Regions from separate parts of the Streptomyces ovatisporus genome, predicted to be linked through region 2. Evidence: riboswitches for the same ligand, from Rfam matches in the RefSeq annotation. Region 2 holds a riboswitch; the other holds the start of a gene.
The links. Region 2 has a riboswitch for cobalamin ahead of ACFPA8_RS24315 (cobalamin biosynthesis protein). Riboswitches for the same ligand answer to the same signal wherever they lie in the genome.

Region 1 (3,203 bases), on a different contig from region 2:
TCGGTCGCCCACGCCAGGTATTCGGCGCGCCGGGCCGCCCGCAGCGGGAGGCTCTCCCGGAGCGCGGGCTCGTCGACCTGGATCACGGCGGTTCCCGCGGCCTCCAGATCGGCGACCTCGTCGCGCAGGGCGAGAGCGACCTGCCGTGCGGTCTCGGCCTCCGGCTGGTCGTCGCGTACGAAGGACCAGGCGAGCATGGTGACGGGGCCCGTCAGCATCCCCTTCACGGGGCGCCGGGTCTGCTCCTGGGCGTAGCGCGTCCACGCGACGGTCATCGGCGCGCGGCGTGAGATGTCCCCGGCGATGATGGGCGGACGGACGTAGCGCGTGCCGTAGGACTGGACCCAGCCGTGCTGCGTCGCGACGCAGCCGTCGAGCTGCTCGGCGAAGTACTGCACCATGTCGCTGCGTTCGGGCTCACCGTGCACCAGCACGTCGAGTCCGGCCTGCTCCTGGAAGTGGATCACCTCGCGGATCTCGGCTGCGATGCGCCTGTCGTAGCCCTCGGCGTCCAGCCGGCCCGCCCTCAAGTCGGCGCGGGCTGCCCGAAGTTCACCTGTCTGCGGGAAGGAGCCGATGGTGGTGGCCGGCAGCGGCGGCAGTTTCAGCTTCGCCCGCTGGGCGGCGGCCCTCTCGGGATAGGGCTGCGCGCGGCGCGTCCCGGCTTCGGTGACGGCCGCGGCCCGTGCCCTCACAGTCGCGTCACGGGTGAGCTTCGAGGACGAACGGGAGGCGAGCGCTGAGGAGTTGGCGGCGAGCAGCCCCGCGATGATCCCGGTGCCCTCGCTCAGTCCCTGGGCCAGGGTGACGGCTTCCTCCGCCTTCTGCCGGGCGAAGGCCAGCCAGCGCCGGATCTGCGGGTCGATGTCACGCTCGACGGCTGCGTTCAGCGGTACGTGCAGCAGGGAGCAGGACGGTGCGACGTCCACCCGCTCGGCGAAGCCGAGCAGCGAGACCAGTGTGGCCAGCGACCTCTTCAGGTCGTTGATCCACACGTTGCGGCCGTCCACGACTCCGGCGATCAGCCGCTTGCCCGGCACCCCGCCCGCACGCGCCAGATCGTCGAGGTTGGCGGCGGCGGGACCGGTGAAGTCCATCGCGAGGCCCTCGACGGGAGCCTTGGCCAGGACGCGCAGCGCCTCGCCGAGACGGTCGAAGTAGGAGGCCACCAGCAGCTTCGGCCGGTCGGCCAGGGCGCCCAGCTCACGGTAGGCGCGGGCAGCGGCGTTCAGCTCCGCGGGGCTGCGGTCCGCCACGAGTGCGGGCTCGTCGAGCTGGACCCACTCGGCGCCCGCCGCACGCAGGTCGGCGAGCACCTCCGCGTAGACGGGCAGCAGCCGGTCCAGCAGCGTCAGAGGCTCGAAGTCGCCGGGGGCTCCGGGCGCGGGCTTGGCGAGCAGCAGATAGGTGACGGGCCCGACGAGCACCGGGCGTGCGGTGTGGCCCTGGGCGACTGCCTCGGCGAGTTCGCCCGTCTGCTTGCCGGAGTTCGCGGAGAAGACCGTGCCGGGGTCCAACTCCGGTACGAGGTAGTGGTAGTTGGTGTCGAACCACTTCGTCATCTCCAGGGGCGCCACGTCCCGCGTGCCGCGTGCCATGGCGAAGTAGCCGTCCAGTGCGTCGGCTTCGGCCGCGGCGCGGTGCCGTTCCGGGACGGCACCGACCATGACGGTCGTGTCCAGCACGTGGTCGTAGAGGGAGAAGTCCCCCGTGGGGACCTCGTGGAGGCCGGTGCGCGCGAGCTGCCGCCAGTTGTCCCGGCGCAGTCGGGCAGCGGTCCGGTGCAGCTCGTCTGCGGTGACGCGGCCCTTCCAGTATCCCTCGACGGCCTTCTTCAGCTCACGGCCGGGCCCCTGCCGGGGGTAGCCGTGGACGGTGGCACGGGAGGCCGCGGCTGCGGACTTGGTGGTCACTCAACTCTCCTTCGCGAGTCTCGCCGGTGTCCCCGGGAGCCGGGCGCGAGCAGGAGAGGTGACGCGGCGGCACGTACTGCGTGCTCGCCTTCCGCCGCCGACCCGCCCTCGAGGTCACCGAGATCGCCGCGCACGCGTCACGTGCACGGGCAGTGGCAGGTCTTCGGACTCGTGGGCGTGCCGTGTCCGTCACGGACCGGCTCCTACTTGCCGTCGCTTCCCGGGCCCGTACGGGCCCAGTGCGTCTGACGGCGTTCGTTCCCACTCACCGCTGCGGGGCAGTTCCGGATTCGCACCGGATTCCCTCTTGCGACCCCCTGCCTGGCGGACAGGGCGAACCGACCGCCCTTCAAGCGTACGAGCGCGCGGGACGCGGCGGCAAAGGCCGGCGGTGAGGGGTTGCTCATGCCCGAGGGCGGTTTGAAACGCAGTACGCGGGGGCGGGCGTGCGCGCTGCGGCCGGGAGCCGTCCGCGGGGAGTCCCGCACCGCGTGGTCCGCTTGCCTGCTCCTCCCTGCGCCGACGGAGGGGGCCGTCCCGTCCGCGGCGGTGTGGCGGGCCCCTCGGGGCGGCCGCCGGTCCCAAGCTGCTCCCGGAGAGTCACCGCCCGCCCCGCCGCCGCGGCGCCCCGGACGGCCCAGCGGTACGTGCTGTGCCGCACTGCGCCGTCCCCCGGCCCGGGGCCCGTGCGCTGCCCGTGCCGGAGCGGCGACGAAGCCCCGTCAACACGTGACAGGAGAGACGACCATGCAACTCCCCGGACCCGCCGAGTCCGCCTCGATCACCCCGCCCGCGGACCTTCCGCCCGAGGCGAACCCGGCAGACCCCCGCTTCTGGCAGCTGCCGCACGACCAGCGACTGGCGGTGTTCGCGAAGCTGCGGAGCCGGGAGTCGCCGGAGTTCTTCAGCCCTCCGGCCGGTGCCCTGCGCCGAGGGAACCAGCCGGGTTTCTACGCTCTGGTCAGGCACGAGGACGTACGCGAGGCCAGCCGCAACCCCGCCGTGTTCGGGAGCGCGCCCGGTGTGACCACGCCGCTGCCCGCCCGGTGGGTGCAGACCCTGTTCGGGCAGTCCATGGTCAATCTCGACGGTCAGGAGCACGCACAGCTCCGGAAGATCGTCTCGCGCGCCTTCAGTCCGCGTCTGCTGGCGCAGGCGGAGCGGGACATCCACGACGTCGTGGCGCGGGTCGTGGAGGAAGCGGTGGAGCGCCCGTCACGCGAGTTCGTCACCGCCGTCGCCTCCCGCGTGCCGTTCGAGGTGGTGTGCAACATGATGGGCATCCCCGAA
Region 2 (3,203 bases):
GCCGTGACGATCCTGGCCTCCTCCCACATCGGCTTCTCCCTCTCCACCACGCACGTCTGCTCCGGCGCCATCATGGGCTCGGGGGTCGGCCGCAAGGGCGGCGTCGTGCGCTGGTCGACGGCGGCCCGCATGGTCATGGGCTGGGGTCTGACGCTGCCGGCAGCCGGGCTCGTCGCCGCTCTCGCCGCCCTTCTGGCCGGGCAGGGCACCTGGGGCGTCACCACGGTCGCGGTGCTCGCGCTGGTCATCAGCGGCGGCATCTGGCTGCTCTCGCGGCGCCAGCCCGTCGACCACACCAACGTCAACGACACGACGGTCCCGGGCGAGACGGCCGGGCAGGAGCCCGCAGGCGTGGTCACGGCCGCACTGCAGGCCGTCGCACCGCCGCCCCCGGCGAAGGCCGGAGCGGACGGCGCGCTGCCGGGTGCGGGTACTCCGCCGTCGCAGGGCACCCGGACGACCGAGCCGGCGGCCGAACCCGAGACGGAACGTCCCCGGGCAGGCTCCACGCTCGGCTAGTCAGGGCCTGGGGAGCCGGCAGACCGAATCCCACGGACCGGACCGCACATTTCAATCCGCAGACCGAACCGCACAGCAGACCGGCGGCAGCCGGACTTCTGCCGGACCTCAGACAGGGAAACGCTATGGACATCGACTGGGCAGCGCTCGGCCAGGTATTCGGCGTCAGCCTCGTGGCCACGGTCGGCCTGGTGGGCGTGTTCACGCTCGGCATCGTGAACGGCTCCGCCGGGAAGAGCCACGGCGGCAGCGCGTCGGCGCTCGCACGCACCGGGGCGTACGCCTGCTACGCGCTGTGCGCCGCCGCGGTGGCGTACGGCATCTACATCATCACCGCACCGTGAACTCCCGCCCGCCGGCGGGCTTCTAGGCACCACGGGCAACACGGAGAAGGGGTACGGGCATTCGCCCGTACCCCTTCTCCGTGTGTCTGCTCACAGTCTTCCGCCGCAGGTCAGCGGCGAGTTGACGCCCCCTCCCGTACGTGGTGGACTGCCCGTTGCCCAACGGCGGCTGGAGAGGAAGCCGGTGAGAATCCGGCGCGGTCCCGCCACTGTCACCGGGGAGCGAACCCCAAGCGAAGGTCACGGCCGAGAGCAACAGCAGGCCGGAAGGCCGGGGGACGCTGCGATCCGGGAGCCAGGAGACTCTCGCCGCCGGTACGTCGAGCCAGGGCGAGGACCCTGAGTGAGGACTCCGCCATGCGTGGCTTTCCGGCCGCAGCTCTGCCCGTAGTCGCCCCCGCCGGTCCCGTACCCGGACTTCCGCGCCCACGCCTTCCTCGTGCCGGCCGCCCCGGACTCCGTGCGGCCGGCCCCGTCCGCCGGGACCCGACGGCGCGCTGAGACATGCGAGTTCATCGCGCGTACGCCGGGGGCGCGGTCCTCGGCTACCTGGGTGACATGCTTCTGGGCGACCCGCGCACCGGACACCCCGTCGCCGCGTTCGGACGGGCCGCTGCCGCTGCGGAGCGCGCCCTGTGGCGCGACTCCCGTGCGGCGGGCGCGGCTTACGCGGCACTCTGCGTCGCGGGCCCGGCCGCGACCGCGGCGCTCCTCACGCGCGGTGTCCGCCGGACCGGCCGGACCACCGCCTTCATCTCGCTGTCGGCGGCGGTGACATGGACCGCGCTGGGCGGCAACGGGCTGAGCACGGCGGCGCGTTCCGTCGAGGCGGCCCTGGAAGCGGGAGATGTGCCGAGCGCACGGCGCCTGTTGCCGCAACTGTGCGGCCGTGACCCGCAGTTGCTGGACGCGGAGGGGATCGCCCGCGCCGTCGTCGAGTCGGTGGCGGAGAACACCTCGGACGCCGTCGTGGGCGCTCTCGTGTGGGGGGCGCTCGCGGGCGTCCCCGGCATGACGGCCTTCCGCGCCGCCAACACGCTCGACGCCATGGTGGGTCATCTCTCCCCGCGCCACCGGAAGTTCGGCTGGGCCGCGGCGAGGCTGGACGACGTGGCCGGGTGGCCCGGCGCGCGTCTGACATCCGCACTCGCCGCGTTCGCCGGACCGTGCCCGCGCGGTGCCGTACGCGCCTGGCGGAGCGACGCGCGCAGGCACCCCAGCCCCAACGCGGGCCCGGTGGAAGCCGCGTTCGCGGGTGCGCTGGGTGTACGGCTGGGCGGCACGCTCAGCTACGGCGGACGCACCGAGCACAGGCCGGTGCTCAACTCCCCCGGACGGGCCGTGCGTACCGGGGACATCGCACGCGCCGTGCGGCTCTCGCGGCGCGTCGGGCTCCTCTCGCTGGCCTTCACCACGGCCGTGGGCGTGGCGGGGCGGCTCGCCGTGGCGGGGACTCGTACGGACGGGAGGAGTCGGACGACGTGACGGGTACGGAGAGACCGCGCGGGGGTGCGGGCAGCGGTACCGGGAGCCGGGGCGGTGGGCTGCTGGTCGCCGGCACGACGTCCGACGCGGGCAAGAGCGTGGTCACGGCGGGCATCTGCCGCTGGCTGGCACGCAAGGGCCTGAAGGTCGCACCGTTCAAGGCCCAGAACATGTCGCTGAACTCGTACGTGACACGGGAGGGCGCCGAGATCGGACGGGCCCAGGCCATGCAGGCCGCGGCCGCCCGGACCGAGCCGACCGCGCTGATGAACCCCGTGCTGCTCAAGCCGGGCAGCGACCGCAGCAGCCAAGTGGTGCTGCTGGGCAGGGCAGTCGGTGAACTCAGCGCACGTGGCTACCACTCGGACCGGCAGGAGAGGCTGCTGGGGACGGTCACCGACTGCCTGGAGGAGCTGCGGCGCACGCACGACGCGGTGATCTGCGAAGGCGCGGGGAGCCCTGCGGAGATCAACCTGAGGCGCACCGACATCGTCAACATGGGGCTGGCACGCAGCGCTCGTCTGCCCGTCGTGGTCGTCGGCGACATCGACCGCGGCGGGGTCTTCGCGTCCTTCTTCGGTACGACGGCGCTGCTCGCGGCAGAGGACCAGGCCCTCCTCGCGGGCTACCTGGTGAACAAGTTCCGCGGCGATGTGTCGCTGCTGGAGCCCGGGTTGGAGATGCTGCGCGGACTCACCGGGCGGCCCGTGCTGGGGGTTCTGCCCTGGCAGCACGGCCTGGGAATCGACGAGGAGGACGGGCTGCGCATCTCCCTGCGCGGCACCGTACGGGAGTCGGCGGCGGACGGACCGCACGGAACGGACGTGCTGCGCGTCGCCGTCGTACCGCTTCCGC

Region 1: it holds a riboswitch for cobalamin, as region 2 does, so the genes downstream of both, metE (5-methyltetrahydropteroyltriglutamate--homocysteine S-methyltransferase) here and ACFPA8_RS24315 (cobalamin biosynthesis protein) in region 2, are expected to answer to the same signal.

The regions. Positions count from the first base shown of each region.
Region 1 is NZ_JBHSFH010000003.1:25,347-28,549, forward strand. It holds gene metE (5-methyltetrahydropteroyltriglutamate--homocysteine S-methyltransferase) at 1-1,913, opposite strand, end outside; cobalamin riboswitch at 2,051-2,272, opposite strand; gene ACFPA8_RS01910 (cytochrome P450) at 2,661-3,203, shown strand, end outside.
Region 2 is NZ_JBHSFH010000015.1:45,225-48,427, forward strand. It holds gene ACFPA8_RS24305 (inorganic phosphate transporter) at 1-519, shown strand, start outside; gene ACFPA8_RS24310 (hypothetical protein) at 645-863, shown strand; cobalamin riboswitch at 1,038-1,169, shown strand; gene ACFPA8_RS24315 (cobalamin biosynthesis protein) at 1,368-2,348, shown strand; gene ACFPA8_RS24320 (cobyric acid synthase) at 2,345-3,203, shown strand, end outside.